Regions from separate parts of the Paenibacillus lutimineralis genome, predicted to be linked through region 2. Evidence: predicted binding sites of a transcription regulator. Region 2 holds the regulator's gene; the other holds the start of a gene.
The links. The regulator LexA, encoded in region 2, represses DNA repair genes until DNA is damaged. The targets are predictions, from matches to a motif close to CGAACATATGTTCG.
Positions count from the first base shown of each region.

Region 1: a site for LexA is predicted at 13,721-13,734, ahead of recA (recombinase RecA). Genes of this name have one in related genera too.

Region 1 is NZ_CP034346.1:3,955,334-3,971,114, reverse strand. Features, by position in the region: gene EI981_RS17495 (FtsK/SpoIIIE family DNA translocase) at 1-1,234, shown strand, start outside; gene sleB (spore cortex-lytic enzyme) at 1,573-2,403, shown strand; gene yfmF (EF-P 5-aminopentanol modification-associated protein YfmF) at 2,617-3,897, shown strand; gene yfmH (EF-P 5-aminopentanol modification-associated protein YfmH) at 3,901-5,181, shown strand; gene ymfI (elongation factor P 5-aminopentanone reductase) at 5,183-5,950, shown strand; gene EI981_RS17470 (DUF3243 domain-containing protein) at 6,043-6,297, shown strand; gene EI981_RS17465 (DUF3388 domain-containing protein) at 6,506-7,270, shown strand; gene EI981_RS17460 (RodZ domain-containing protein) at 7,364-8,371, shown strand; gene EI981_RS17455 (YajQ family cyclic di-GMP-binding protein) at 8,545-9,036, shown strand; gene rimO (30S ribosomal protein S12 methylthiotransferase RimO) at 9,195-10,526, shown strand; gene pgsA (CDP-diacylglycerol--glycerol-3-phosphate 3-phosphatidyltransferase) at 10,523-11,110, shown strand; gene EI981_RS17440 (competence/damage-inducible protein A) at 11,248-12,519, shown strand; gene EI981_RS29065 (hypothetical protein) at 13,215-13,532, opposite strand; gene recA (recombinase RecA) at 13,866-14,927, shown strand; gene EI981_RS17430 (regulatory protein RecX) at 15,008-15,781, shown strand, end outside.
Region 2 is NZ_CP034346.1:2,649,087-2,664,867, forward strand. Features, by position in the region: gene EI981_RS11230 (MerR family transcriptional regulator) at 44-457, shown strand; gene glnA (type I glutamate--ammonia ligase) at 476-1,804, shown strand; gene EI981_RS29540 (YjcZ family sporulation protein) at 2,097-2,216, shown strand; gene EI981_RS29545 (YjcZ family sporulation protein) at 2,649-2,762, shown strand; gene EI981_RS11240 (DUF2642 domain-containing protein) at 3,623-3,916, opposite strand; gene lexA (transcriptional repressor LexA) at 4,190-4,813, opposite strand; gene EI981_RS11250 (LysM peptidoglycan-binding domain-containing protein) at 5,052-5,411, shown strand; gene EI981_RS11255 (DUF896 domain-containing protein) at 5,661-5,834, shown strand; gene EI981_RS11260 (hypothetical protein) at 5,957-6,490, shown strand; gene EI981_RS11265 (HAD family hydrolase) at 6,555-7,349, shown strand; gene EI981_RS11270 (FixH family protein) at 7,390-7,800, shown strand; gene metH (methionine synthase) at 8,257-11,694, shown strand; gene rnz (ribonuclease Z) at 11,775-12,713, shown strand; gene EI981_RS11285 (TIGR01457 family HAD-type hydrolase) at 12,970-13,779, shown strand; gene EI981_RS11290 (Fpg/Nei family DNA glycosylase) at 14,014-14,832, shown strand; gene EI981_RS11295 (deoxyribonuclease IV) at 14,822-15,676, shown strand; gene EI981_RS11300 (cyclic-phosphate processing receiver domain-containing protein) at 15,723-15,781, shown strand, end outside.

The DNA of each region.
Region 1 (15,781 bases), 1.3 Mb from region 2:
TAAGGTTAGCCGGATTGTCAATCTGACCGATGATATTGCGCTTGCACTTGCTGCCAAAGATATTCGCATGGAAGCACCGATTCCAGGTAAATCTGCGATTGGTATTGAAGTACCGAATAATGAAGTATCTCTTGTCACGATGCGTGAAGTTATGGAGACGCCGACCTTTATGAATTCGGAGGCTAGATTAACGATTGCCTTTGGTCGCGATATTTCGGGACAGACTATCGTTGGCAATCTAGCCAAAATGCCGCACTTGCTCGTTGCCGGAGCTACTGGTTCAGGTAAATCGGTATGTATTAACGGGATCATCACAAGTATTCTTTACAAAGCCAAGCCGGATGAAGTCAAGTTTATGATGGTTGACCCGAAAATGGTTGAGCTTAATGTATATAACGGTATTCCTCATCTGCTTACTCCGGTAGTTACCGACCCACGACGCGCTTCGCTAGCGCTGAAGAAGATCGTTGTTGAGATGGAGAAGCGCTATGAGTTGTTCTCCAAATCGGGGGCCCGCAATATCGAAGGTTATAACCAAATGATGCAAGATAATCCCGAGGCGGTACTACCATATATCGTCGTCATCGTGGACGAGCTTGCCGATTTGATGATGGTTGCTGCGAATGATGTGGAGGATGCAATTGCACGTCTCGCACAAATGGCTCGGGCTGCGGGCATTCATCTAATTATTGCTACACAACGGCCCTCGGTTGACGTTATTACCGGGGTGATTAAGGCAAATATTCCATCGCGGATTGCCTTCGGGGTCTCCTCACAGGTCGATTCCCGTACTATTCTGGATATGGCCGGTGCTGAGAAACTGCTCGGTCGCGGTGATATGCTGTACATGCCGATGGGAGCATCGAAGCCAATCCGCGTTCAGGGAGCATTCATGAGCGATCAAGAAGTCGAGACGATCGTCTCTTATGTGAGGACTCAAGGCCAAGCTGAATATGATGAGAGCCTGGTTCCGGAAATCGATGAGGAATCGACACAGCCGGAAGAGGTTCTCGATGAATTATATGATCAAGCGGTGCAGATTGTCCTGGAGGCGAAGCAGGCCTCGGTATCGCTCCTGCAGCGGAGAATGCGCGTCGGTTATACTCGGGCCGCAAGATTGATCGATTCGATGGAAGCGCGGGGGATCGTAGGTCCTTATGAAGGAAGTAAACCACGGGAAGTGCTGCTTACGATGGAGCAATTCAAAATGAATAATAACAAGATCTCATCTTAGAAGTAGTTTAAAAAGTCCGCTTTTGATCCCGAAGTAACACTGAAAGCATATTCGACATAGAATCTTGAATTCAACTGGGCCTAAGTGGATGCTTACGAAGTCATATTTCCTACGGAAACATCTCAGGTGCTCACGTAGGTTTTGCCTACGCTCCGCTCCTCAGTCCCTGCTTCATTCAACCTTCTCGGTGCTGAAAACCGGACTTTTTGAACACTCATATCATAGTTACAAATCGCATTCGTTACTGCCTTTTTTGGAGTGCATAGGAAGTGGTCGGGCTTGTCATACTAAAGTCAACCATCCATGTTAATCCACAACAGAAAGGTAGAGCTAAACGAATGATAAAAGCGAAAATATGGTATGCCGCCGGTTTAGTGCTGCTTTTATTCGGCATCGGGTTTGGGATATATCATTTAATCCAGACCAACGATGTAAAGGCAAATCAAGAGGTCCCCAAGCAGGCCGTGCCTGTATTTAGTGAACAGGTTATCAACTATGGCGCATTTGGACAGGATGTGTACGAGCTTCAAGGCCGTCTGGCTTTTTTGGGTTTTTATTACGGGAAGATCGACAGTAAATTCGGAGATAAGACCCGGGATTCCTTAAAGTGGTTCCAATCTGAGTTCGGACTCAAGGTGGATGGTTTAGCAGGTCCGAAAACGAAGCTTATGCTATGGAAAGCAACCAAGCAATGGAAGCCAGGTATGGAATCCAACCAAGAAACGGGCAAGGAGACGGCCAAGACTCCGGCAAAGGCACCAGAGAAAGCGAAGACTGAAAGTGAGGAGCTATCGCCATCCAATGCGATGGGACTTTCACAAAATGATCTGAACATTATGGCGAATGCTGTCTATGGTGAGTCGCGCGGAGAGCCGTTTGAAGGTCAGGTTGCTGTTGCCGCTGTCATTCTGAATCGGGTCAAATCGCCAAGCTTCCCGAATACCGTCTCAGGGGTTATCTTCCAGCCAGGGGCCTTTACAGCGGTTGCTGACGGACAAATCTGGCTGACGCCGAACGAGACCGCGAAGAAGGCGGTTCAGCAAGCATTGAATGGTTGGGACCCTTCTGGAGGCTGCCTCTATTATTTCAATCCAGAGACAGCAACTTCTAAATGGATCTGGACCAGACCGCAGGTTAAGACGATTGGAAAGCATATTTTCTGCATGTAAATAGATCTAAATGAAGAGCAGCCGCTTGCTTGATGGGCGGTTGCTTCTTTCCTTTCCAATGGTATAGAATGGAACTAATTTCATTGTTAAATTCGAAGTTGTTCCACTCTTGGCCCTTAAATTAAGGGAGTGGAACCAACATCGAATCTTCATTGCACATGTTTTTTAACATGCTGATTTGCATTTTAAGTCTTTTGTAAAGGAGTTTTGGTCTTGAACAAGATGATTTTTGAACGGGGCAGCGTGGGTCAAATTCGGATTCATGTGATGCCGACTACCAGATTCAAGACGTTTGCAGTGTCGCTCTATGCAGGTATTCCGCTTGCCAGAGAGACGGTTACTGCGACAGCTCTAACTCCGTTTGTGCTCCGGCGCGGTACCGCTTCCTATCCGGAGACGACCCAGTTCAGAGAGCAGTTGGAACGCTTGTATGGCGCGGGATTCGGTTTTGATGTCTACAAGCGTGGTAGTTATCAGATCGTTCAGTTTCGGATGGATACAATAAATGATTCGTTTGTACAGAGCGAGCAATTGCTCTTGTCGCAGAGCTTTGAATTTCTTGGTGAAGTCGTGACGAAACCCGTCACTGAGTCGAATGCTTTCCGGTCGTCATACGTTGCTTCGGAACGCGAGAATGTGCGCAAGAAGCTTGAGGCTATCATCAACGACAAAATGCGTTATGCCGCTGAACGCTGTATCGAGGAGATGTTCCGTAACGACAGCTATCGCTTGCATCCTCTTGGCGAGCGCAGCGATCTTGAACAAGTTACACCTGAATCGTTGTATAGTGCTTATCAAGAATGGCTGAAGAACACAAGCCTTGATCTATATGTTGTTGGAGATACGACACTGGCTGAGGTTGAAGAGTTGGTGACTCGTCATTTCCAATTGAATCGTACCGCCTCCCCGGGTTATAAGCCGGAGCAAGTTAAGCTATCCAATAGCGAACCTCGGACAGTTACCGAGAAGCTAGATGTGAACCAGGGTAAACTTAATCTTGGACTTCGCACGGATATCACATATGGGGATGAACGATATGCTGCTGCATTGCTATATAATGGAATCCTCGGCAGCTACCCGCATTCCAAGCTGTTCGTGAATGTGCGTGAGAAGGAAAGTCTTGCTTACTATGCTGCTTCGAGGTTTGATGGTCACAAAGGTATGATCGGAATTCAATCCGGCATTGAGATTGCTAACTATGAAAAAGCGTTAGATATTATCAAGGCTCAATTAGCTAGCCTACAAGTCGGCGAGATCAGCGAGATGGAAATGACACAAACCAAGGCGATGATCCGCAACAGTCTGCTGGAAATGCAGGATTCAGCGTTCGAAATGATCGCCTATGATTTCAACCGGATACTATCTGGCAAGGACCGTCCGGTGGAGCAATTGTTAAGCGAGGTAGAACAGGTACAGCCCGCTGATGTTGTTGAAGCAGCCAATACGGTTCGCCTTGACACGATATACTTTTTGACAGGGCAGAAGGAGGGATAACCTGTGGAAGCTATCACTTATGATCGATTACAGGAGACCTTATATCACGAGACGATGAGCAACGGTTTGCAGGTTTATGTTCTTCCCAAGCCCGGATTCCAAAAGACTTACGCTACTTTCTCCACGAAGTACGGTTCGATTGATAATCATTTCAAGGTAGAAGGCGAGCCGGAAATATCTGTGCCGGACGGCATAGCCCATTTTCTTGAGCATAAAATGTTCGAGGAGCCAGAAGGCGATATTTTCACTAAATTTGCTATGCAGGGGGCTTCGGCTAACGCCTTTACAAGCTTTGACCAGACAGTATATCTATTTTCAGCTACCGAGAACATCATGGCCAATCTGGAGACGCTTGTGAACTTTGTACAGCATCCTTATTTTACGGATCAGAATGTGGAGAAGGAAAAAGGAATTATCGGCCAGGAAATCGGTATGTATGGCGATAATCCGGATTGGAGGGTCTATTTCGGCTTAATCGAGGCGATGTATGCGGTTCATCCAGTACGCATTGATATTGCTGGAACCGTAGAATCGATCGCCACGATTACGAAGGAGACGTTATATACTTGTTATAATGCCTTCTACCATCCAAGCAATATGCTGCTGTTCGTCGTGGGTGGGGTGGATCCTGAAGCGGTCTTCCAAATGGTTCGGGACAATCAGGCAGCCAAGGATTACAAGCCTCAGGGTGCGATTGAACGTTTGTTTGACCAGGAACCAACTGTTGTACACCAGGCTCGTAAAGTTTCCAAGCTGCCGGTATCGCTACCGAAATGTCTATTCGGCTTCAAGGAGACGCAACTTGGACGATCAGGAGAAGATCTGTTACGCCGGGATTTGACGACAAAGCTGGCAATGGATCTGCTGCTTGGATCGAGTACGAAGCTTTATCAGAAGCTGTATGATATGGATTTGATTTCCGACGGCTTCTCTTATGAATATAACAGTAATCCAAATTACTGTTTCTCGGCGATTGGTGGGGATACGAAAGATCCTGATCAATTACTGGAAGTCATCAAGAACGAGATCGAGGCAGTCAAGTCAAGCGGATTCCGGGCAGAGGATTTTGAGCGGGCCAAGAACAAGAAGATCGGTGGTTACTTGCGGATGCTTAACTATCCGGAGAATATCGCCCATGAATTTACTAGATATAACTTCCGGGGCGGGGACTTGTTCAAAGTACTGCCGATTTATGAATCATTGACGCTGGATGATGTGAATGGGCGTCTGCGTGAGCATATTGACTGGAATCAATTAGCTGTATCACTAGTGGTGAGCCCGTAATATGACAATACAGCATGGGAGCGAGAAGAACATCGGGGATATGACGGTTCTCGTTACGGGAGCCAGCCGAGGAATAGGAGCGCAAATCGCGCTCCGGTTCGCGGCGGTAGGAATGAATGTAGTGATTCACTATTTGAATTCGCATGAAAGAGCGAATGAAGTAGCCAGACAATGTATGGAGATGGGAGCAAAGGTACATACCATATCTGCAGATTTGCGCAGTAAGACTGAGATTGAACGGATGAAGGAGAGGCTGGCGGGCTACGGATTGTACCCAGATATCCTCGTAAATAATGCGGGAATTTCCCATTACGGACTACTGACGGATGTCGAGGAGTCTGAATGGGACGAGATTATGGATGTCAATTTGAAAAGTGTCTTTCTGCTAAGCCAGGCCTTTATGCCTTACATGATATCGCAGCGTTTCGGGCGAATTATTAATGTATCATCCGTCTGGGGAATCTCTGGTGGCTCCTGCGAGGTCGTCTATTCCGCAGCCAAAGGTGGCGTTAACGCCTTTACGAAAGCCTTGGCTAAGGAAGTGGCTCCTTCCGGTGTAACCGTGAATGCAGTCGCTCCGGGTGCCGTAAAGACGGATATGATGGACCGTTTTGATGCCGAAGAGCTGAAACAATTGGAGGAGGATATTCCGGTTGGCAGACTCGCTGCACCGGAGGAGATATCTTCCCTGGTTTATTTTCTGGCGTTGCCGGAATCAAGCTATATTACAGGTCAGATCATTAGTCCTAACGGAGGCTGGGTTACCTGAAATAGGCTGCACTGTCTCGTGAATAAATGAGCAGAGAATAACGAATATTACGACTGTTGATTATAATTTACCGACATCAAGGAGGAATTAATTTGTCAACAGTACTCAAAAATTTTGATACATGGAAGAAGTTCCTGGGTGAGCGTGTAAAACATGCGGAGAAGGCAGGCTTTAGCGAGGACGCCATCGCCAATCTTGCTTATGAGATTGGGGGATTTCTGGAGGACAAGGTTGATCCGCAAAATGATTCCAACCGTGCTCTGAAAGAGCTCTGGGATGTTGGGGATGAATCGGAGCGCAAGGCAATCGCTCGTCTGATGGTCAAATTGGCGAAGAAAAACGCATAGACTTGCCTGAAAAGCTCCCGAAATCTGGGGGCTTTTCTCCCATTTTTTACAACTACTTGCCTTTCAAAATTTTTTTCTTTATTATTAGACACGTATTGTTTTATATCTTTCGGCGAAAAAGTATCAATTTATGTTCGAAAGGCAGGACATTTGATCGATTTTGTCGAAAAAGAGTAGTTTGTAAGGAATATAAGAAGGTGTATGTTTAATGGGTCAAAGACAGTGGTATTTGGAGTATAGAATACATAAGAACCGCCCGGGCTTGTTAGGTGATATTGCTTCAATGCTCGGGATGCTGGAAGTCAATATTTTGACCATTAACGGGGTAGAAGGAGATACGCGCGGATTGCTGCTGGAAAGCGATGAAGATGAGAAGATTGAGCAGATTGGTAAAATGCTGGCTAAAGTAGACAGTATAACCGTGACCGCCCTCCGCAGCCCTCGACTGGTTGATTTGCTAGCGGTTCGACATGGTCGTTATATTGAGCGGGATTCAGATGATCTGAAGACATTTCGATTCAGCCGTGATGAGTTAGGCCTTTTGGTGGACTTTCTAGGTGAAGTGCTTAAGAAGGATGGCCATCAAATGATTGGACTCAAAGGAATGCCCCGTGTGGGCAAGACGGAATCGATCATTGCTGGAAGCGTCTGTGCAATGAAGCGATGGACGTTCGTATCTTCCACACTGCTGCGGCAGACGATACGAACACAGCTTTCTGAAGAAGAAAATAATTCACAGCACGTATTTATTATAGATGGAATTATAAGCACGATGCGATCAAATGAGAAGCACAATCAGCTAATCAAACAAATTATGGAGATGCCTTCAACGAAGGTGATTGAGCATCCGGATGTATTTATAGAGCATACAGATTATAGTTATGACGATTTTGACATTATTATCGAATTGCGTAACAATCCGGAGGAACAAATCGTTAAAGATACGTTTGCTACACAATATCCAGAGGATTAAAAATAATGATTAGATACGGGGCTTATATTGACAGTGTAATGTCAATTGGTGTGATAGAAGAGGGAGTATAAATAATATCAGGAGGTGATGGTCGTGTCGGATTTGGGACAACAGTTAAAAGAAGCTCGTCTATCTATGGGCCTATCATTGGATGACGTTCAGGAAATAACAAAGATTCGCAAACGATACTTGGAAGCCATCGAGGCGGGAGACTATAAGGTTTTACCGGGGAGTTTTTATGTCCGGGCATTTATCAAAACATATGCGGAAGCAGTAGGGATTAACGCAGATGAACTTCTGGCCGAACACAAACAGAATGTGCCAGAAGCGGTGCCAGACACAACCATGGAACCTGTGCTTCAGAAGCGTCGCAGCAGACAAAGCACTGAACGCAATTCGAAGTGGCTTACGACTGCTTTAATGTGGTCTTTCTTTGCGCTGATTGTGATCGTAATTTATTTGTATTTCACAGTATGGAGTCAGTCGAATGAGGCAAAGACCAATGAGCCTGATCCAACTGCGATTACTAACAATTCGGAAAATCCGCAAAATAATACAAAGCCGAATTCTAATGCAGGAACTGATCAAGATGGCGCGAAAAATACGAATGCCGGTACGGATGATCAGACTGGGACTCCTGACAATGGAAGTGCAACGGATACAAATACAACGGATCCTAATGATACGGATACGACTAACAAAGAAATTGTCGTAGCTCCTGACGGCAAGGAAGGAAGCACGACGAAGTTCAAGGTACAGCCTGTGGGCAGCGAACCGGTGAAAGTCGTTATTACAGCTAAAGGCAGCAGTTGGGTTGAAGTACGCAAGGTTGATAAGCGTGGTGAGAAGCTCTACTACCAGACGATGCAAGATGGTGAAGTACTGAACTATGATCTTGGCGAAGAAGGGCTATTCATCAAGTCTGGGGCCTCCCCGAATACGACGATTACGGTTGGAGGACAAGTCGTTGAGGACGGCAAGAATACTTCTAAAATTCAATTGAATCTGGGTAAAGTTGATACTACTTCGGATTCGAATAGTGCAAATAATAGCGCTAATAGTTCCAATGTAGGTACTGACGGAGCGGTAGCGGGTCAATAATAAATGTAGCAGGTGCAGGCTGAGCGTATGGTTCAGTCGCACCTGTTTTTTATTGTGAATGGGCTTAATACTCGACTTTGCTAAATTTATTACATATAATTAGGATACGTAGGATTATAGTGTGTTCAATGGTAATTTTGTTGAACGCCCTTATATAGAAAGGAATGTGAAAGATGGCTTCAGAAAGCTCTTTTGATATTGTCTCCAAAATGGACATGCAGGAACTATCCAATGCCATTGACCAAACGGAGCGTGAAATTGCGAATCGGTTTGACTTCAAAGGTAGCAAGAGTGAACTTAAGGTAGAGAAGGATATACTAGTCGTTATTTCCGATGATGAGTACAAGCTCGGTGCAGTCATAGATATTCTGCAATCGAAGATGATCAAGCGCGGATTACCGATCAAGAATCTGGATTATGGCAAGGTCGAACCTGCCTCCCTCGGCACTGTCCGTCAACGGATCAAGTTGAAGCAAGGGATCGATCAGGAGAATGCGAAGAAGATTAATGTCTTGATCCGCGACTCGAAGTTGAAAGTGAAAAGTCAAATTCAAGGGGATCAAATCCGCGTAACCGGCAAGAGCAGAGATGATCTACAGCAAGTGATCCAAATGCTTCGCAAAGCGGAACTTACTGTCGATCTACAGTTTACGAATCTGAAGTAAGTAGAACTATTAGTGTGTCTTCGGTAGTTCATGACATGCGGTCTCTCGTAGCGGCCAAGCCGCGACGTGAGACTTTTTCATGTTTTTGACAGCGGTATTCACGAAATATTATACTTATACAGGGTATTATGGCTGTAAAATGGAGGGCTCATAGCATGATGACTGAAAAGGTGAAGATCGTTACATTAGGCTGCGAGAAAAATATGGTTGACTCCGAGATTATGTCTGGTCTGATTGATCAGCGCGGATATTCGCTTGTAGAGCAGGCGGAAGAAGCAACCGTTATTATCGTAAATACTTGCGGATTTATTGATGCCGCCAAAGAGGAGTCAGTGAATACGATTCTAGATTTGGCGGAACTGAAGGAGACAGGCAAGCTGAAGGCGCTTATCGTATCGGGCTGCTTAACTCAGCGCTATAAACAGACATTGATGGAAGAGATGCCGGAGATTGATGGGATCGTTGGTACTGGCGACTTTTATAACATTAATCAGATCGTCGATGAAGCATTAGGAGGTAAGAAACCGGCGTTTGTCGGGAATCCTGTATTTAATTACGAGGAGATTTTGCCCCGTAAGCTATCGACGGAGAAATATACAACCTATGTGAAGATCGCGGAAGGCTGTGACAATAACTGTACCTTCTGCAGCATTCCAATTATGCGTGGAGCATTCCGCAGCCGCTCTATAGAGTCTGTTATTGCGGAAGTTACTGCGCTTGCGGCTCAGGGAGTGAAGGAGATCAGCTTGATTGCCCAGGACTCGACGAACTACGGGACCGACCTATACGATGGAGAGTATAAGTTGGCGGAACTGATCAATAAGGTGAGTGAGGTACCAGGCATTGAATGGGTCAGACTGCATTATGCGTATCCGGGCTTCTTCACGGATGAACTAATCGAGATGATGGCATCTAATCCTAAGGTCTGCAAATACATCGACATGCCGCTGCAGCATAGTGAGGATACAGTATTGAAGCGTATGCGGAGACCGGGCCGAAATCGTGATACACGTGAGTTAATCGCCAAGATCCGCTCGCGAATTCCAGGCGTGGCACTGCGTACTTCGTTGATCGTAGGCTTTCCAGGGGAGACGGAAGAAGATTTTGAACGGTTATGCGATTTTGTTAGAGAGATTAAATTTGATCGCCTAGGCGTCTTTACTTACTCCAAGGAGGACGATACTCCTGCTTCACGTCTACCGAACCAAATCGACGAGGAAGTCAAGGAGTGGCGGGCGAATACGCTTATGGAAATTCAGCGTCAGGTGTCCAATGAGAACAACGGAAAATATGTTGGACAGGTGCTGGACGTATTGATCGAGAGCTATGATGGACGCAGTGACGTGTTTGTCGGCCGATCACAGTATGACGCACCGGAAATTGACGGAGATGTCTATGTCTCGAATTGCAAAGTCGATATTGGTGAGATTATTCCAGTACGGATTACTCATGCATATGAATATGATATGTCCGGGGAGGGTGTACTTTGAATCTGCCCAATCGTATCACTTTAGCGCGTATTTTCATGATTCCGCTGATGTTAGTGTTCTTGCTGTTCGATTTTGAGTGGTGGTCTCATGAATTGACTCTGGGGAGCTATTCACTGTCTGTGAATCATCTGATTGCCGCAATTCTGTTCATTATTGCCGCGAGCACAGATGGTATCGATGGTCATATTGCTCGTAAACGCAATCTCGTCACTAATCTTGGTAAGCTACTTGATCCTCTTGCTGACAAGCTGCTTGTAGCGGCTGCGTTAATATCGCTCGTAGCCCTCGATAAGGTGAACGGATGGGTGGTCGTTATTATTATCAGCCGTGAGTTCGCAGTCACGGGTTTGCGTGAGATCGCTTTGCTAGAAGGTTCGGTGATTGCTGCCAGCAATTGGGGTAAAGCGAAGACAATTACGCAGATTATTGCAATCTCTGCCTTGCTGCTTAACAATTTCCCGTTTGAATGGATCGGATTTCCGTTTGCGGACATTATGATTTGGCTTGCGACAATCATTACGGTGTATTCCGGAGTTGATTATTTTGTCAAGAACAAGCATGTACTGAACTTCTCAAAAATGTGATCGTTAATGGAAACGTTGTTGGGGTTATAATACCTCTTATCCAATTGGAGAAAGATACAACATCGAGAACGTAGCTTAGTTATAGCTATGTGTTCAAGTACTCTTTGAACAATCTCTAAAAGGGAGAAATGACTTGAATGAAAGCGGAAATTGTTGCCGTAGGAACGGAACTGTTGCTGGGACAAATCGTCAATTCCAATGCCCAATATTTGTCTCAGGAGCTGGCCTCGCTAGGGATTGATGTCTATTTCCAGACAGTAGTGGGCGATAATACATCCCGGCTTAAGCAAGCGATTCAGCTAGCCGCAGGGCGGGCGGACGTATTGATCTTTACTGGGGGTCTCGGTCCCACTCAGGATGATCTAACGAAGGATGTAGTGGCCGAAGTGCTGGACAGATCATTACATATCGACCGGATGGCAATGGATAATATAGAACGGTTCTTCAAGGACCGGAACGTACCGATGACGGAAAATAATCGTAGGCAGGCTCTGTCCATAGACGGAGCAACTCCGCTGGCCAATGAAACGGGTCTTGCTGTCGGAAATGCCATCGCTGAGGGCGGGAAATCTTATATTTTACTACCTGGGCCGCCTAACGAGATGAAGCCGATGTTCAAACAACAGGTTAAACCTTGGATTATGCAGCATGTGTTGACGAATGAATCTCCGATCTATTCACGGATGCTCAAATTCGCTGGTATCGGTGAATCAGCGCTGGAGACGAAGCTGCTTGATCTGATCGAGAGTCAAACCGATCCTACCATAGCTCCTTATGCCAAGGAGAGCGAAGTTACGATTCGCATCTCGACGAAGGCGAACAGCCAGAGCGCGGCTTCGAGCAAACTGGATGTGATGGAGGAGCAGATTGCTTCTCGCTTGTCGGAGCATTTCTATGCGAATGAGGATGTGCCGATCGAGAAGACCATCGTTGATATGATGACGGAGCAGGGCCTTACCGTTAGTTGTGCGGAGAGCTGCACAGGAGGCATGCTGATGCAGACGATCACGACGATCCCTGGCAGCGCCACTGTCTTCCTCGGCGGTATCGTCTGCTATTCCAATGCAATGAAAGAGAAGCTGCTTAACGTACCTCATGATCTGTTAGAGGGCGAGAACGCGCCCGGAGCCGTTAGCGCTGAGACAGCGAAGGTGCTAGCCGAACAAGTACGGATGATCGTGGATACCGATTTCGGCCTCGCCGTTACCGGTGTAGCTGGCCCCGCCTATTCCGAGCGCAAGCCGGTAGGTCTGGTCTATATCGCGATCTCTCGCCGCGATGGCGATACCGAGGTGCACGAACTCCATCTTAAAGGCAACCGCAACACCATCCGCCTGCGCTCCACCAAGACGGTTCTCTACCATCTCTGGAAGCAGCTTAAACGGAACGAGAACCAAGCCGGCAAATAAACATTGCCCGATTCCTAAATATTGGATATAATCGAATTACGGAAGAACCGTAGCCAAACTTGCTTCAAGTTGCTGCTACGGTTCTTTTTTTGCGTGATTATTAAGGGGAGAGGAGGCTTTAGATCGCTGCTGGGCTGAGTGGAGAACGAAGGTGATCGTTAAAGATGTGGCGAATGTAGCACATTGACATAAGTAATATTGGTTTGGTTTGGGTTAGGACAGAGAAATGAACCGGGTACGTCCATTAGGTGCAGGTAGTTACAGTCGGAAAAAACTGCAAAAATGCAGTTATTTACACCGTTCAGCCCAACGGAATAAGGAAAGCCTGCATTAATGCAGTTATTTTCCCAATTCCAGCTCCATTACAGGAAAAACAGACGAAAAGCCTGCATTTTTGCAGGAATTTATTTTGAACAGGGCATTTTCGAATAAAAAGCCTGGATATTTGCATCTTTTTATGTCTATGCCAGCTAATTAGTGTTTTGGAGTACCGCACACCGCCCAAAGTAGAGCCGATTCCCAAAGGGAGAGCGCCGGTCAAGTTCTCGCAGTAACTCATAAGTGTATTCAATTGCAATGGAAGTACTGCATAGCGCCGAAGTAGAGCGATTCCCGAAGGGAGAGCGTCGGCCAAGCTCTCGTAGTAACTCATAAGCATATTCAAGAAAGTGAGATAAGCGAAGCCGCGATCGCCACTATGGTAGCAACGCACGCCGCCCAAGGAGAGCGATTCCCGAAGGGAGAGCGTCGATCAAGTTCTCGTAGTAACTCATAAGCGTATTCAAGGAAGTGAGTGAGGCGAAGCCACGAACAACACAATGGAGTACCGCACAGCGCCGAAGTAGAGCGATTCCCGAAGGGAGAGCGCCATTAGCACTCCAACATAGCACCCAAGAGCAGGAGCTGGAAAAGTAAAGAGTGCCCGTAGGGAGGAAAGCGCTGATCGCAGGCAGCATACCCGGGTGCGCCGAAAGCAGCAGAACTCCCCAGCCAAGGCAACTAAGTAGATCCAAAAGTAAGACGTACCCGAAGGGGGAAAAGCGTTCCACGTGCCAAAGTAGAGCTCTCCCCAAAGGGGAGAGCGGCTAGGGAGCGCCTAAGCCTATCCTACCCGTTAGTCCAGTTTGCAGGAGTCCAGAGGGCGGCAGGCCCTTTGGAGCCCTCCCTTACGGTAAGGGAGGGTTTGGGTGGGTTGAGATACCGAATGTATGTTCGAAAAAATGCTTGGCAAACGTTTCAAAACAAGGTACAATTGTTGTATAAAAGAAATCGACTTTCTTATTTAACTAATTTGTTTTTAATCAAATTTGTGTAAATTTCTAATCAATGAGAAGGATGTGAGCTGATTGTCAGACCGCCGTGCTGCGCTGGAAATGGCGCTTCGTCAAATAGAAAAACAATTCGGAAAAGGTTCGATCATGAAGTTGGGAGAATCCACACATATGCAGGTGGAAATTGTACCCAGTGGATCGATAGCATTGGATATCGCGCTTGGAACCGGGGGGTTGCCTCGTGGAAGAATTATTGAAGTATACGGACCGGAATCTTCTGGTAAGACGACGGTAGCTTTGCATGCAATTGCGGAAGTTCAGAAGATCGGTGGACAAGCTGCATTTATCGATGCGGAACATGCGCTTGACCCTTCTTATGCAAGCAAGCTAGGTGTAAATATTGATGAGTTACTATTGTCCCAGCCGGACACAGGTGAGCAGGCACTGGAAATCGCCGAAGCGCTTGTTCGTAGCGGTGCGGTAGACGTTATTGTTATAGACTCTGTAGCAGCATTGGTACCTAAGGCTGAGATCGAAGGGGAGATGGGTGACTCTCATGTCGGCTTGCAGGCTCGTCTGATGTCCCAGGCACTACGTAAATTGTCAGGTGCAATCAGTAAATCCAAGACGATTGCCATCTTCATTAACCAGCTTCGTGAGAAAGTGGGCGTAATGTTCGGTAATCCGGAGACAACTCCAGGTGGACGAGCACTCAAGTTCTACTCGACAGTTCGGCTTGATGTTCGCCGGGTAGAGACGATCAAGATGGGTAATGATATGGTCGGTAACCGGACTCGAATCAAAGTTGTGAAGAATAAGGTAGCTCCGCCGTTCAAACAGGCTGAGATTGATATTATGTATGGTGAAGGGATCTCCAAGGAAGGCAGCATTATCGATATCGGCGTTGAGCAGGATATTGTTGATAAGAGCGGCGCTTGGTACTCTTTCGCTGGCGAGCGACTCGGTCAGGGACGTGAGAATGCGAAGCAGTATTTGAAAGAGCATCCGGAGATTTCAAATACGATTGAGCAGAAGATCCGCGAGAACAGCAACCTGACGACTACAGTCGCACCACCGTCTGAGAGCGATCAAGAGAAAGATGCTAAAGAAGAGCAGGCACTTTTCGAAGAAGAATAATAATGATTTGGGAGCGCTCTGCCGCCAGTAATAACTGGTTCGGACAGGGCGCTCTTGTCTAATAAAGGAGCGTAAACCTGGTGGAGCAACGATTTGGGAAGCATAGATCCAAACCGTATACAGGAGCGGGCAAGGATAGTGAGAAGGACGAAATTATCGACATTTCTGATCCCGGCTCATGGGAGAATCGCCGTTCATATAAGGATGAAGAGCAGGAACGGGGAGCGGCAAGCCCGGTGGAAGCAGAGGGCAATGATCTGTCTGTTTTCCCTGAGGATGAAGAGCTGACCATTACATCGGTGCAGTTGCTGAAATCGCCAAAATTCCGATATCGCATTTACTTCGGCCCTTTCCAGGTGGAAGTGCATGAAGATGTTATGGTCAAGTATCGCATGATGAAGGGCGCCGTATTTACCAAACATGAATTGGAAGAGATCGTTATTGCCGACGAACGGCAACGGGGATATGGAGAAGCATTGAAGTATCTCAGCCGCAAACCGCGGACTTCCTTTGAAATCGCTACTCGACTTAAGGAGAAGGGGTGGAGCGAGGAGACGATTAGTGAAGTGATCGAACGGTTGATCCAGGAGCGTTGGATTAATGACGCCGCATACGCCCAGGAATGGGCAGGACAACGTCTTCGCAGTCGTGGGAAGGGTAAGGCATGGATCAGATATGAACTTCGTCAGAAGGGCATTTCCAAGCCTCTGATTGAAGAGGCACTTGGGCAGGTCAGTGAAGACGATGAGTATGACAGCGCCATGCAGCTCGCGCAGCGTAAATGGCGGACTACGTCCGGAGAGACGGCGGACAAGAAGCGTAAGATAGGCGCATTCTTGATGCGGAGGGGCTTC
Region 2 (15,781 bases):
CATATCATTATTTTATGATAATTAAACTGGAAGGTTGAGAGCGATGAGTGACGAAATTCGCAGAAATATGGCCTTGTTTCCGATTGGTATCGTGATGAAGCTTACGGATTTAACAGCTCGGCAAATTCGTTATTACGAACAGCATGAGTTGATTGTACCCGCGCGCACATCCGGGAACCAACGTCTGTTTTCCTTTAATGATGTGGAACGTCTGCTCGAGATTAAAGCCTTGATTGATAAGGGAGTTAATATTGCTGGTATTAAGCAGGTGATTGCTCCGGCTAATGGCGAATCTGAAGAAGCAACTGTAATGACGCGGGACACTGAAGAAAAACGCAAGGAAATACCGACTTCTGAGCTCTATCGTATGCTGAAGCAGGAATTGTTCACGAAGCAACGTCCTGGTCAGGTTTCATTAATCCAGGGGGAATTATCCCGCTACTTTAAATTAAAATAACTGTTGGGAGATGTTAGCGTGAGTTACACCAAGGAAGATATTCTGCGAATCGCCAAAGAAGAGAATGTCCGCTTTATCCGTCTGCAATTTACAGATCTGCTCGGAACGATTAAGAACGTAGAAATTCCGGTAAGCCAGTTGGAGAAAGCGTTGGACAACAAGATGATGTTCGACGGTTCATCTATTGAAGGCTATGTGCGGATCGAAGAATCTGACATGTATCTGGTTCCGGATTTGGAAACTTGGGTTATCTTTCCTTGGGTTAGAGAGGATCGTATTGCCCGCTTAATCTGTGATGTGTACATGCCTGATGGCACACCATTCGCTGGTGACCCGCGTAATATCCTGAAGCGCGTCCTGAAGGAAGCCGAAGAGATGGGCTATACTTCGATGAATGTCGGACCTGAACCAGAATTCTTCCTGTTCAAGACGGATGAGAAGGGCAACCCTACTATGGAGTTGAATGACCAAGGTGGTTATTTCGACCTTGCACCGACGGACCTTGGTGAGAACTGCCGCCGTGAGATCGTGCTAACACTTGAAGAAATGGGCTTTGAAATCGAAGCTTCCCACCATGAGGTAGCTCCGGGCCAACACGAAATTGACTTCAAATATGCGAAGGCAATTAAAGCGGCTGACCAAATTCAAACCTTCAAATTGGTTGTTAAGACGATCGCTCGTCAGCATGGCTTGCATGCTACATTTATGCCGAAGCCATTGTATGGCGTGAGTGGTTCCGGAATGCACTGTCATCAATCCCTGTTCAAGGGTAAGACAAATGCTTTCTATGATGAGAAGGATGAGCTTGGCCTGAGCCAAGACGCTCGCCACTACATGGCCGGTATTTTGACCCATGCGCGCGCCTTCGCCGCTGTAACCAACCCAACTGTGAACTCTTATAAACGTCTCGTGCCTGGTTATGAAGCGCCATGCTATGTAGCTTGGTCTTCCAGTAACCGTAGCCCGATGATTCGTATTCCAGCTTCCCGCGGGATTAGTACTCGCGTTGAGGTCCGTAACCCTGACCCGGCTGCTAACCCATACCTTGCACTTGCAGTAATGCTCAAGGCAGGTCTTGATGGCATCAAGAGAAAGCTGCCGCTCGTTCAACCCGTTGATCGTAACATCTACGTGATGTCTGACGAAGAGCGTATCGAAGAAGGTATTCCAAGCTTGCCAGTAGACTTGAAGGAAGCGATCGGTGAATTAGTGCGCAGTGATATCATGGCTGATGCTCTCGGCGATCATGCTATGACCCACTTCTATGAGTTGAAAGCCATCGAATGGGATATGTTTAGAATGCAAGTCCACCAATGGGAACGTGACCAATATATGACTTTGTATTAATTCGAGGAATCCCTTGCGCCGTAAGGCGTGGGGGTTTTTTATTGTTGGGTAAATAACAATGAATAAAGCAGTTTCTACTAATTGCCGACAAATGCCCCAAATTTATGAGAAAAGATGCGCAGCTATGTATTGGCTGCCCTAGGTATTATTTCGAACCCGAAACAACCAGACAGAGGATATAACGAGTGTACAAGAATCTAATAAATAGGCCACGTATAGTGATGTATGCCTAATCTTTGTAACGGGCATTTGAATAGAATGCACTGTACCATATAACAGAGGAGGTATTTAAATGGGTGAAATTGGTGGTGTAGGTTGTTGCGGTCCTGGATTCGGAGGAGCAATTGGGACTTCAACTACTGTAATTTTGGTTCTCTATATACTCCTTGTTATTATCTTAAGAACATTTTAATTAGTGACGAACCTCGAGTAATATCAAAAACTGGGGTGTGGTAACGTTCGTGGAAACACCGTAGCACAAGCCGAAAACAGCAGTATTTAAAAAGCCAACTAGTTTAATGGGGACTGCCCCCCGTTTGTGGGACAGGGATTAAAACTCCTTGCAAGTTTAAATAACCAGTCGTCGATATTCTATCGGCGACTGGTTATTTAGTCGTTAGATCAGATCGAGTTATAGTAGTTAATGTAATCTCGAACGGTCTGCTCAATACAGGTAAGCCAATCAATAGTCATTTTACTTTTATATAGACGATAACTACTGTTATGTTCCCAAAGTTGTACAAGTATTTTGATAATTAGACTATAGGATAGGTAGATATGTCCAAACTGTTAATCAAAATTTGAATAGGATGATGTGTACTTTAAAAACAAGGAGGTTGCACACATGAGCGATGTAGTTGGCGGTGTAGGTTGTGGCGGGGGACTGTTTACATCAACAGCAGCAATTTTAGTGCTCTTCATTCTGCTTGTTATCATTACAAGAGCTTTTGTATTTTAACTAATTAATCTTAGTTACATGGCTACGGTGTTTCCGATAAAAGCTGAAACACCGTAGCTCAATCCGATGATGTCGTTAAAAGGCTCCGCTGGCTTGATGCTGGCGGAACTTATTATTAATAGAAAGATCATCTTAGATTCGTTTAGGTAGAGATTTTCTTATCTTGCTGTCATCATTACATTTTAGAATGGCTGTCAGATGTTTACGAAGTGCTTCAATATTTTCAAGGTCCCTATCTCTTCTCTTAATATCTATGTAACAAAGTATGCAAATAATAGGAGGAGAGGTAACGGATATTTACCTAATTAATAAAGTTGTGTGCTTATCTACTATAGTCGTGAATATTGAACCACCTAAGGGTGCTAATATTCAATTTACTTACGCTTTATTGTACGAACAAAAGCGACTATCGAAAAAATCAGTGCAGTTAAGCTGGAAGCAAAAACTAAGAATTCCACATTTCAATCCCCATTCTCGTATATTGAATACTCATTTCTTATAAGAATCTCCGGGGAGGAACTTCCCATAATAGCAATCAGCATCGGAATAACGAACCCAATAATCGTTTTTCTTCTCACGGAACCCCCCGTATTGATATCACGATATTTCCAGTGTCTTACAGTGAATACGATAGCATAATAAACATAATGGTCAAGTGCGTTAGAAACTAGTATCTCTATAAAAAACACTATAAACCTGCTCGGAACATAAAATGACCTTAGAACTTCCCACTGGGAAGCCTAAGGACGGAGAATTTTACTATCTCGTTATTTGGATTTTCATTAACCTTTTGAAAGCGACTAGTCTATATACGTATGCTTGAAGGTCTGGATAGAGGGGGCGACTAGCCCCTCTTTTATCTAATATTCCGGCATGATCCAGACAATTTCGCAAATGCGAACAATAAACTTCATATGTCTTTCTTCAAGTACGACATGGTCTTGTTTTACATCGATGATACATCCGTCGAGTCTGCCGCGAGTAGTTTCCAGAATGACAACTTTACCTTTAAGGGACATTAAACATTCAACAACGCATTGATCAACAGGATGAACAATGATAGATTGAGGCATGTGATGCTTATGTGGCATATTAGGCATATTTGACATACTAGTCATGGTGGGCATTTGATACATCATTGGATAACTGTTCAAAAAATTACCTCCCAGTAAATTGTATACGACATTCTATGCATTAGCCTATAAAACAAACTGGGCGGATGCCTAGAGTTTAAAATTAAAATTCATTAGACAAGTCAAATACGGACTTTGAGAACAAGAGGAGATAACAAAATAATTACAACTTAAAAGGCATCCCAGCAGGGATGCCTTTAATCCATCGTTGTAGCATTAAATCGTCAATAATCGATTGCTGCAACTTATGTAGGATTCGTCCGAACAGACGCAGTCCATTGTATAAAATCAAGATTAATGAAAATCCCGGAAGAGGCCGATGACTTTGCCGAGGATGCTTACGTGCTTCAAGCGAAGGGGCTCCATGGTTGGATTCTCCGGCTGAAGGCGGATATGATCCTTCTCTTTGTAGAAGGTCTTGACCGTGGCTTCATCTTCCTCAGTCATTGCTACGACGATATCGCCGTTGTTCGCGGTCTGCTGTTGTCTTACGATAACATAATCGCCATTATGGATTCCGGCTTCAATCATGCTGTTGCCGACAACGGACAACATGAAAATCTCGCCATCGTTCGCATAATGATTAGGCAACGGAAAGTAATCCTCTATATTCTCGGTTGCCGTGATCGGCACGCCTGCTGTTACTTTACCGACGACAGGAACGCGTGCTACCGAATGGGCGAACAGGCCGGCGCTTTCGGATTCCTCGCCAAGCAGCTCAATAGCTCTCGGTTTGGTAGGGTCGCGTCGAATGAATCCCTTCTTCTCCAGACGATCCAGATGTCCGTGTACCGTAGAGCTGGAGGCTAGTCCAACGGCTTCTCCAATTTCACGGACGGAGGGTGGATATCCTTTCGTTCGTACTTCGCTGCGAATAAATTCCAAGATTGCTTGCTGGCGGCTGGACACCTTAGACATAACCAATCAACTCCAGTTAGTAACGTTTGGAAAAATTATAACATAGAACTACCGTTCGTACAAACATAAGTTCTAACTTTATACGTTTTTGATCCCATTTCATACATATATACCGAATAGATGCCGTCGAATGATGTGAAAAAAATAGAGAACGAATGTTCGAAAAAAGTATTGAATCAAACAAGTGTTCGTGTTATATTATTTTCAGCAATAAGAACACTTGTTTGGAGTGAGGAAAATGCTTAAATATAGCACTTATAAGAGTATTTATACGGAGCCAGTTCAGAAAACTTCTATATTGCCAGGGAGACGGAGCGCCCATCTTTCTAGAACAGCTAAGAGAACGATGTTGGTGCTTGTACTACTATTGTTAACCTGTACAGGAGTGGTCTCGGCTTTTGCCTCATCGACTGATAACGCTAATAAGAAACCGTTGGAGACAGTTATTGTTATGCCGGGTGATACGTTATGGGAGATTGCTTCTGAGCATAAACCCCAGGGCAAAGACATTAGAAAATATATAGATACAATCAAGCGTGCTAATGGAAAGCATTTGAGTTCGATACAAGCTGGGGAAGTGCTGGTTCTCCCTAACTAATCAGTTGTAAGTTCGTTCTAGTAGGTCCACGGAATGAATGTCGATACCGTTTTACGATGAAGAGAAATTACTATATAATGAAGAGAGCTTGCACTAAAGGCGGCACTGCCTTGACAAGCTCTTTTTCTCATGTCAGAGTATGAATAATTACTGCTTTGCATGAGCGGTAAATACGGCTTGAATCTGAATCTCTTCTATAATATGAGGATGAGAGCTGTAATAAAAGACTAACGACTTGGGGAGGGAATTATGGATATAGAATCTGTTGTTGCACGGATCAATGAATTGGCCCGTAAACATAAATCTGATGGGTTAACCGAAGAAGAGATTCTGGAGAGAGCTAAGCTGCGCGAGAGATATCTCGAGAATTTCCGGGCGAATTTCCGTCAAAGATTAGAACAAATCGAAATCGTCGATGAGTAAGCCGGCCCTTTGGGCCTGGCTATACATAACATGCTGCTTACGAACAAGTGTCGGGCTTGATTGGCTGGACATTTCGTAGGCTTATAATGTTGATAGCGCTATTAATATGAGGAGGACAGAATATGGGTTCATTTGACAGAAAAGTAGAACGCAATCAAAAAAGACTGAACCAAAAAGGGAAAGGGCCTACGATCACGACAGGCACGGCATCCAACCCACGGAAATCGCTTGGTGCAAGAGGGGAGGGGGATATTTTCCGGGGGCGCAATATCATCCTGCCGGGAGTGTTAGTGTTTATTGCCTTATTGTATTCAACCGTTGGAATGATCGGTAATTCAGCGGATATGAGTACCTGGCTTTATTGGCTGACGATCGGGCTGTACTTACTGCTGGCCTTCACCTTGTACATGAGAAGACCCTATCTACGCATTAACAAGAATTGGATATATACAACCAAATATAACCGCGACCGAATTCTGGAAGCAGGCAACATTAGCAAAATCAAAGTCAGCCGCAAGAAAATCATGATCGTGCCTAAGATTAAGGATGCGAATTGGGTATTCTATCGTACTCGGAATCAGTTTGATACGGCAGCTATGGGAGACCGTCTGGAGCAGTTCGCACACACTCATCATGTTACCTTTGAGAGAGAGTAGGAAACTTCGAGAGAGCGCATAGCAAATGATGTAATTTGGCATGGGAGAGGGAGGAGTGGTCGAAGTGACCATAAAAGCGGTATGCTTTGATTTGGATGATACATTGCTCTGGGATGATCGGAGCGTAAAAGAGGCTTTCGAGGAGACATGTCGCAAGGCTGAAGCAGTAACGGGCTGCAACTCGATAGAACTGGAAGCGGCTGTCCGCAGAGAAGCTAGGGAATTGTATGAATCCTATGAGACATTTTCTTTTACGAAAATGATCGGGATAAATCCATTTGAAGGGCTATGGGCTAACTTCTCAGCTGGGGAACAGCCGGAATTCCGTCAGCTTGAAGAACTGGCACCGATCTACCGTAAGGAGTCTTGGCGCCGCGGCTTGCTTGCCCTCGGTATTGCTAACGATGAATTGGCCGCCGAGCTTGCAGAAGGTTTTGCTGCAGAACGCCGGGAACGTGCGTATGTATATGAAGAGACATTCCAAATTCTGCAGGAGTTGAAGGGGAAGGTTAAGCTGCTTCTACTAACGAATGGCTGCCCTGCCCTGCAACAAGAGAAGCTGGATGGAGTGCCAGAGCTATCTGGTTACTTCGATAAGGTCATTATCTCCGGCAGCTTCGGCAAAGGCAAACCGGATTCCACGATCTTCAAGCATGCGCTTGAGCAATTAGGAACAGAGCCCGAAGAGACCTTAATGGTTGGGGACAAGCTTACGACCGATATTCGCGGAGCGCTTAGTGTTGGCATTAATGCCGTATGGATCAATCGGGATGAGAAGACCCGAAATGATGAGATCGTCCCGGATTATGAAATTTCTCATCTGTCCCAATTGCACCAGATTATTGCGGAATTAGCTTAATAGATCTCACCGTTATGATTCATGAAGAAAGGAAGATAGCATGCGAAGAAGAGGCTGGAGTGTTCTGTTATTCGCACTTGTTCTCATCGTGATTAGTGGTTGCGGAGATAAGAAATCCGGCAATCATACAGACAACATGGCTATGGAACCTATTCAGGTGAGGCTTCAAGTGAATCCGACTGAGATTCAAGCAGGCGAGAAGGTTCGTTTTGAGGCCAAGGTAACGCAACAAGGGGAGACGGTGGATGACGCCAAAGAGGTCATGTTTGAGATCTGGAAGGACGGGGATACCGAGGATCAGCATAGTAAGGTAACTGTCAAGAGTGCTGGAGAGGGAACCTACGTACTAGAGAAGACCTTTAAAGAGGCGGGCAACTATCAAGTCATCTCCCATGTTACGGCCAGAGATCAGCATTCGATGCCATCAGAGAAATTTACAGTTCTTGAGTAAGGCTTAGGATGCAAATGTTATGTCAAGAGAACTGCTCTTCATTACGAAGGGCAGTTTTTTTTATGTCCTCCTCTGATGTGCATATTTGTCACTGCGAAGTCCAGAACTTCATGCGGAATAGAAGCTCAGTCGTTAGTTCTGCTCGACAGAACGAAGTGTAGAGACGGCTTTTTACTCATTCAATCAAGGTGGATATAAATACGAACATTTATCAATCCACTGGTAAAATTTATTCGTGTTTTTAATTCTCATTACCCTGATGCGATTACCTGTTCATTAATTGATTCTTAATCGAGTTAAATACATCCGGTTATGTGATAGCCGCGTTTGGATCGACGCTTGAAATTCAGCGATAAGGTCAGTCATGGCGCGTACTTTCCGATTTGTAATTGCACCTTTTCTTAATGGCTGACTTCTGATACACTAAAACTTAACGTTTTGCGGGAGGGATTGAACATGAGTAAACCAAGTCTAGAGTCCAGAATGAAAGAACGAATATTAATCCTCGATGGGGCCATGGGCACCATGATTCAGCAGAAGAACCTGTCTCCTGCCGATTTCGGCGGGGAAGACCTGGACGGTTGTAATGAAATGCTTGTGCTCACCCGTCCGGATGTGATTCAGAACATTCATGAGCAATACTTGGAAGCGGGAGCCGATCTAATCGAGACGAATACATTCGGTGCTACTTCTATAGTGCTTGCTGAATACGGGCTGCAAGACCAAACGCGTGAGATTAACTTGGCAGCTGCGCGTCTGGCGATTGCTGCGGCTGATAAATATAGCACACCGGAACATCCGCGCTACGTCGTTGGTGCTCTTGGCCCCACGACGAAGACATTATCGGTTACAGGTGGAGTCACTTTTGACGAGCTTATAGACAGCTATGAGGAACAAGTGCTGGCATTAATCGAGGCCGGTGTCGATGCAATGCTACTTGAGACATCGCAGGATACGCTAAATGTGAAGGCGGGGAGTATCGGAATTACCCGAGCTTATGAGAAGTCCGGAATAAGACTGCCTCTCATGATATCCGGTACCATCGAGCCGATGGGAACGACACTGGCTGGACAGAATATCGAAGCATTCTATATCTCGCTGGAGCATTTGAAGCCGATCTCGATTGGACTCAACTGTGCTACCGGACCGGAATTCATGCGTGATCATATCAGAACCTTGTCCGATATGGCCAGAACAGCTATAAGCTGCTATCCAAATGCCGGACTGCCTGATGAGAATGGTAATTATCACGAATCGCCGGATTCGCTGGCCCAGAAGCTGGCAGGCTTCGCTGAGCAAGGCTGGCTGAATATCGCAGGTGGCTGCTGTGGGACGACACCTGCTCATATTGCTGCAATGGCCGATAAGATGAGCCACTTCGAACCGAGAACGATTAGCGGCGAGCATCCGCCGGCATTATCCGGTATCGATCCAGTCTATGTTGAAGCGGACAACCGTCCATATATGATTGGTGAGAGAACGAACGTACTTGGATCACGCAAGTTCAAGCGCCTTATTGTAGAGGGGAAATATGAGGAGGCGTCGGAGATTGCCCGTGCTCAAGTGAAGAATGGAGCTCAGGTGATTGACGTCTGTGTACAGGACCCGGATCGCGACGAAGCCCAGGATATGAAGCTATTCTTGGAGCTTGTAGCCAAGAAGGTGAAGGTACCGCTGATGATCGATACGACGGATCCCGAGGTGCTGGATCTCGCTCTAACCTACTGCCAGGGTAAGTCGATAATTAACTCCATTAATCTTGAAGATGGTGAAGAAAAATTCGAGACCGTAACCCCGCTTATTCATAAATATGGGGCAGCGGTTGTCGTTGGCACGATTGATGAGAAAGGGCAAGCGATCACACGGGAGGGCAAACTGGAAGTTGCCAAGCGTTCGCATGATTTGCTCGTGAACAAGTATGGCCTTTCTGCGGAGGATATTATTTTTGATCCATTGGTGTTCCCTGTCGGCACGGGGGATGAGCAATATATCGGCTCTGCTAAGGAGACGATCGAAGGTATTCGTCTAATTAAGCAGGAACTGCCTGCTTGCCATACAGTACTTGGAATTAGTAACGTCTCCTTCGGCTTGCCGGAAGCGGGACGTGAAGTACTGAACTCCGTCTTCTTGTACGAATGTACGAAGGCAGGGCTCGATTATGCGATTGTGAACACCGAAAAGCTGGAACGTTATGCTTCGATTCCTGAGGAGGAACGTAGATTAGCTGAAGAGCTGATCTATAATACGAATGACGAGACTTTGGCCGCATTTGTCGCCGCTTTCCGTAACAAGAAGGTAGAGAAGAAGGAGAAGGCAGTGAATCTGTCGCTCGAGGAGCGACTGGCTTCTTACGTTGTGGAGGGCACGAAGGAAGGTCTGATTCCCGATCTGGAGGAAGCGTTGAATCGTTACAGCGCGCTTGAGGTTATTAATGGTCCACTGATGGCCGGGATGGAAGAGGTTGGACGTCTGTTCAATAACAATGAGCTTATCGTGGCTGAGGTGCTGCAGAGTGCTGAGGTCATGAAGGCGTCAGTAGCCTTTCTAGAGAACTTCATGGAGAAGAATGAGACATCTGTCAAAGGCAAGATCCTGCTGGCTACTGTGAAGGGTGACGTCCATGATATTGGTAAAAACCTGGTCGAAATCATTCTCTCCAATAACGGTTACAAAATCGTGAATTTGGGCATAAAAGTACCACCGGAGCGTATTATTGAAGCTTACCGGGAAGAGAAAGCCGATGCGATCGGACTATCCGGTCTGCTCGTTAAGTCGGCTCAGCAGATGGTAGCTACGGCTCAAGACCTGCGCGGAGCGGGAATCGATGTGCCGATCATGGTCGGCGGAGCGGCGCTGACACGAAAATTCACGCGGACAAGGATTCGTCCCGAGTATAATGGGCTTGTCGTCTATGCCAAGGATGCGATGGATGGGCTCGATCTAGCCAACAAGCTTATGGATAAGGACCAGCGTGAGAAGATGCGGGTAGAGATGGAAGTGGAGAAAGAAGCGGATTCCAAGGTGGCCGAGAAGACTCCACTGCCACAGTTAACCCGAGTTGAACGCTCAAAAATATCGCTGGATGTGCCAGTATATCAGCCACCAGATCTGGAGCGTCACATCTTAAGAGATTATCCGATTCAGCACATTATTCCATATATTAATATGCAAATGCTGTTAGGACATCATTTGGGATTGCGTGGCTCAGTAGAGCAATTGCTCGCCAAGGGCGATCCGAAGGCCGTACAATTGAAAGAGACAGTGGACGAGATTCTAGCGCATGCTGCCCGTGATGGTATTATTCGGGCGAATGCGATGTATCGGTTCTTCCCGGCACAATCGTCAGGCAATGATATTATCGTGTATGATCCGGAAGATCATAGCAAAGTCCTCAAAAATTTCAGCTTCCCAAGACAACAGGTTGAACCGTATTTATGTCTGGCGGATTTTCTGAAGCCTGTGGACAGTGGTATTATGGATTATGTAGGTTTCCTCGTCGTTACGGCTGGACAAGGTGTACGTGAATTGTCTGAGAAATGGAAAGACAGTGGAGATTACTTGCGGTCGCATGCGCTACAGGCTGTTGCACTCGAGACTGCAGAAGGACTTGCGGAACGGGTGCATCATATAATGCGTGATATTTGGGGCTTCCCAGACCCGCAGGATATGACGATGAAGCAGCGTCATGGAGCCAGATATCAAGGCATAAGGGTCTCCTTCGGATATCCGGCATGTCCAAATCTGGAGGATCAAGGCCCGTTATTCGAGCTGATGAAGCCGGAGGATATCGGTGTTGAGTTGACTGAAGGATTTATGATGGAGCCGGAGGCTTCCGTCTCTGCCATGGTATTTGCTCATCCTCAGGCTCAATACTTTAATGTAGATAAAGCCTAAGTTAAATAGCGAGAACCCTCCGGTCTACGGAGGGTTCTCAGGCAATTTGAAGGGCTATAAGCCTTAAGGAGGTTAGATTCATGGAATTATATTTCATGGGCACAAATGCCGGGGTTCCTTCATTGGAGCGAAATGTAACATCGCTAGCACTCCGCCTGTTTGATGAACGGCGCAGCTTCTGGTTATTTGATTGCGGAGAGGGCACACAACATCAAATACTACGCTCGCCCCTCAAACTTAGTAAGTTGGAGAAGATCTTCATTACGCATCTTCACGGTGATCATCTGTTTGGACTGCCGGGGCTTATCTCGAGTAGGGCCTATCAGGGAGGAAATACACCGTTGACCCTATATGGTCCGCCAGGGTTAAAGCAATATATAACGACCTCACTGAATATTAGTGAATCAAGAATTGATTACCGACTTGATATCGTCGAACATGAGGGTGGGAAATTGTTCGAGGATGAGACCTTTTGCATTGAGTCCGAACTGCTAGATCACCGGATCGCGAGCTATGGCTATCGAGTCATCGAGAAAGACCTCCCGGGCAAGCTTGATTCTGTTATACTTGCCAGTCACGGCATTAAGCCAGGTCCGCTATATGGTAAGCTGAAGCGGGGGGAGAGCGTTGAGGCTCCAGATGGTGTAACAATAACGCCGGATGAAGTGCTTGGTCGTCCTAAGCAAGGCAGAATCGTCACGATCCTTGGGGATACGCGTCCGTGTCAGGCTGTGATCAGTTTGTCAGAGGGAGCCGATGCTATGGTTCATGAATCCACTTTTCTCGATGAATTGGCACAGACAGCCTATGATTATCATCATAGCACCGCGAAGCAGGCTGCCGAAGCGGCAAAGGCTGCAGGCGCGAAGCAGCTCTATCTTACGCATTTCAGTTCAAGATATAAATCCGAGGAACAGCTTCACCGATTACTTGTTGAAGCGAAGCAAACCTTCGCGAATGCTGAGCTGGCAAGAGAGCATGTGATTTACCCGGTAGTACGTGCTGATGGGGAAGAATAGGGTGGGAAATAATAGCTCTAATGAATTATTTTCCGGGAAAGCGCAGGATATGACAGGCGATTGCAAAGTTTGCTAAATCAAAGAAATGGGATAGATCCGACTTCGATTTTGTTCGACGCGGCCAGACGAGATAACACGATAGTTTGACAGGATCACAGCCCATTTACTGTTTATTTTGACAGCGAATTGTTCGGAAATTTGCTTGTCCTTTTGTTTTCCATGTACAATGATATTTGATACAGAGGAGGATAAAACGATGAGCAAATTAACAGCCGACTGGAAGGCTTATCTTATAGATTTAGATGGAACTTTATATCATGGAAGCCGTATGATACTTGGAGCGGACCGATTGATATCAGATCTCCACGCTGCTGGTATTCCTTATCTGTTCGTTACGAACAATTCTTCACGGACACCAGCTGAAGTTGCTGCTCATTTACAGCAAATGGGAATTCCTGCTGATGAAGAACATGTATGCACTTCGGCCGTAGCTGCGGCGCAGTACATCGCTGAGCAATATCCAGGCAGCAAAGTGGCTCCGATTGGAGAGAACGGACTGCTGGAGGCTTTACGTGAAGCGGGAATAGAGCATGATGAGCAAGATCCTCATGTGGTGGTTCAGGGGATCGATCGTTCTTTTACATATGAGAAATTAACGAAAGCGGCTCGGATGATTGCGAGTGGTGCGCACTATGTTCTGACTAACCCCGATCTGCAGCTGCCATCTCAGGATGGCCTGATGCCTGGGGCGGGTACTATCGCTGCGGCGATTAAGGCGGCATCAGGCGTTGAACCGGTAGTGATCGGTAAGCCGTCGGGGATCTTGATGAAATTCGCAATCGACCGGCTGGGCCTCCACAATGAAGAGGTCGCAGTAATTGGCGATAATATGTTGACGGATATGTCGGCAGGGGTCAATGCTGGCTGCGGCACGATACTAGTACTGACTGGCGTGACTACCGAGCAGAATCTGGAACAATATGTTGCCAGCACAGGGATTCAGCCTGATGCGATCTGTAGGGACCTGGATGAGGTTCGCAAGTTGGTGTGTGGAAAGATAATTTAAATAATGGTTCAAAAAGGTCGGTTTTCAACACCGAAACTTATGCTTCCGATGTGAATCACATCGTGTTAGATATAGAATTTATAAGTTATCAGCGACGTTAATGAAATTCTATATCGCAAGAAAACCTACCTTTAAGTCGCGGTCGCTCCTCCATGAATGGCTTCGATTGATTTTCTTATCAGAAGTGGACTTTTTGAACGACCTCTAAACATGAGAATGAAGGGAAGATGAGCCATGCCGGAACTACCGGAAATGGAAAATTATAAAGTACAACTATCACAGCATATCTTAGATTTACCGATCACTTCCGTGTCGGTTAACCGCGAGAAATCGATCAACGTAGAGGCGGAAGCTTTTAGTTCCGAGCTGCTCAACAGACAAGTTGTGTTTGTAGAGCGCCGCGGGAAACATCTCTTGTTCCATTTAGACAATGGACGTCGTCTGTTGCTGCATCTGATGCTGGGCGGACTATTGTATCTGGGCTCATCCGAGGATCGTCCGGAGCGGACTATTCAGATTGAGATTACCTTTGGTCCTGACCTTGTGCTATATTTCATGGGATTAAGACTTGGGTATCTACATATCCTCAGCGCCAAGGAAGCGGAAGAAGTGCTGGCGCATCTGGGACCAGAGCCACTTGGACGGAGAATGAACGAAGAGAGATTTATCAGCCTTCTACAGAATCGGCGCAGCAGTCTGAAGACTGCTTTGGTTAATCAGGATATTATCGCAGGGATCGGTAACTGTTATGCGGATGAAATCGCCTTTGCCGCTGGACTGCGGCCATCAGCCAAGCTACAAAACTTCGATGCCGCAGACTTCTTGCGTCTGTACCATGCGATGTGTGAGGTACTGGTTAAAGCGACTGAAGCCGGAGGCTATATGGAGATGCCTGTTATTAAAGGGGATACCTTGACGGGCGGTTCCAATGATATTTGTGAGGTATACGATCGGGGCGGGGAGACTTGTTCCCGCTGCGGAGATAAGATCGTAAAGACGGAAATGGGCGGGCGTAAAGTGTTCTACAGCCCGGGTTGTCAGCATGATCGATGAGATTAAAGTCGGCGGACATTTCAGCATTCGTTACGGATATTCCGGTGCTGCAAAGACGGCGCTGCAGATGGGAGCAGGGACTTTTCAGTATTTTCCCAAGAATCCAAGAGGTCTGTCGGTAAAGTCTTTCGATGCACGAGATGCTGAGACTTGCCGCCAGCTTTGTCTCACAAATCATATCGTGTCAGTGGCACATACGCCCTACCCGAGCAATTTGGCCGCTGACCCAGGTAATGGGGATGGACTATTCCAAAGGGTGGTAGAATCGCTGCGGAACGATCTAGAAATCGCCGAAGCATGCGGTTCTATCGGAATAGTAGTTCATTTTGGTACAAATAAGGCTGGAAACCCCTTACAAAGTTATCAAAATATTATACAATGTATAAATAAAGTGCTTGCAAATTGGCAAGGCCAGGCCAAGCTGCTCATCGAGAACCAGGCTGGGGATCACGGGGACATGGGAATGACGCTGGAAGAGATGGTTCAGATTCGCAAATTATGCGATTCTCCGCAGCAGATTGGGTTCTGCCTTGATACCTGTCACGCCTTTGCTGCGGGAATGTGGATGGGAGAGAACGATGATGAATTTGCGGCTAAGGCACAGCGGCTTGGGTACTGGGAAGCTCTCTCGGTCGTTCACCTGAATGATTCCAGGTACCCGCTTCATTCTCGCAAGGACCGCCATGCCAGAGTCGGGCAAGGATATATAGGAGAATCAGGTTTCAGACGGTTACTGCAGATGGATGTTATCCGGCATGTGCCGTTTATTTTAGAGACCGCTACTGGAGCAGATGGAACGTATAGAGAGGATATGGAGCTGATAAGACGGTGGGCGGAGAGCTAGTGCTGGAATAACAGCGGAAAGGAAGAATAACGTGATTCATGTATATATGGACGACTTTCGACGATGTCCAAAAGGGTTTACATTAGCGCGCTCAGTAGAAGAATG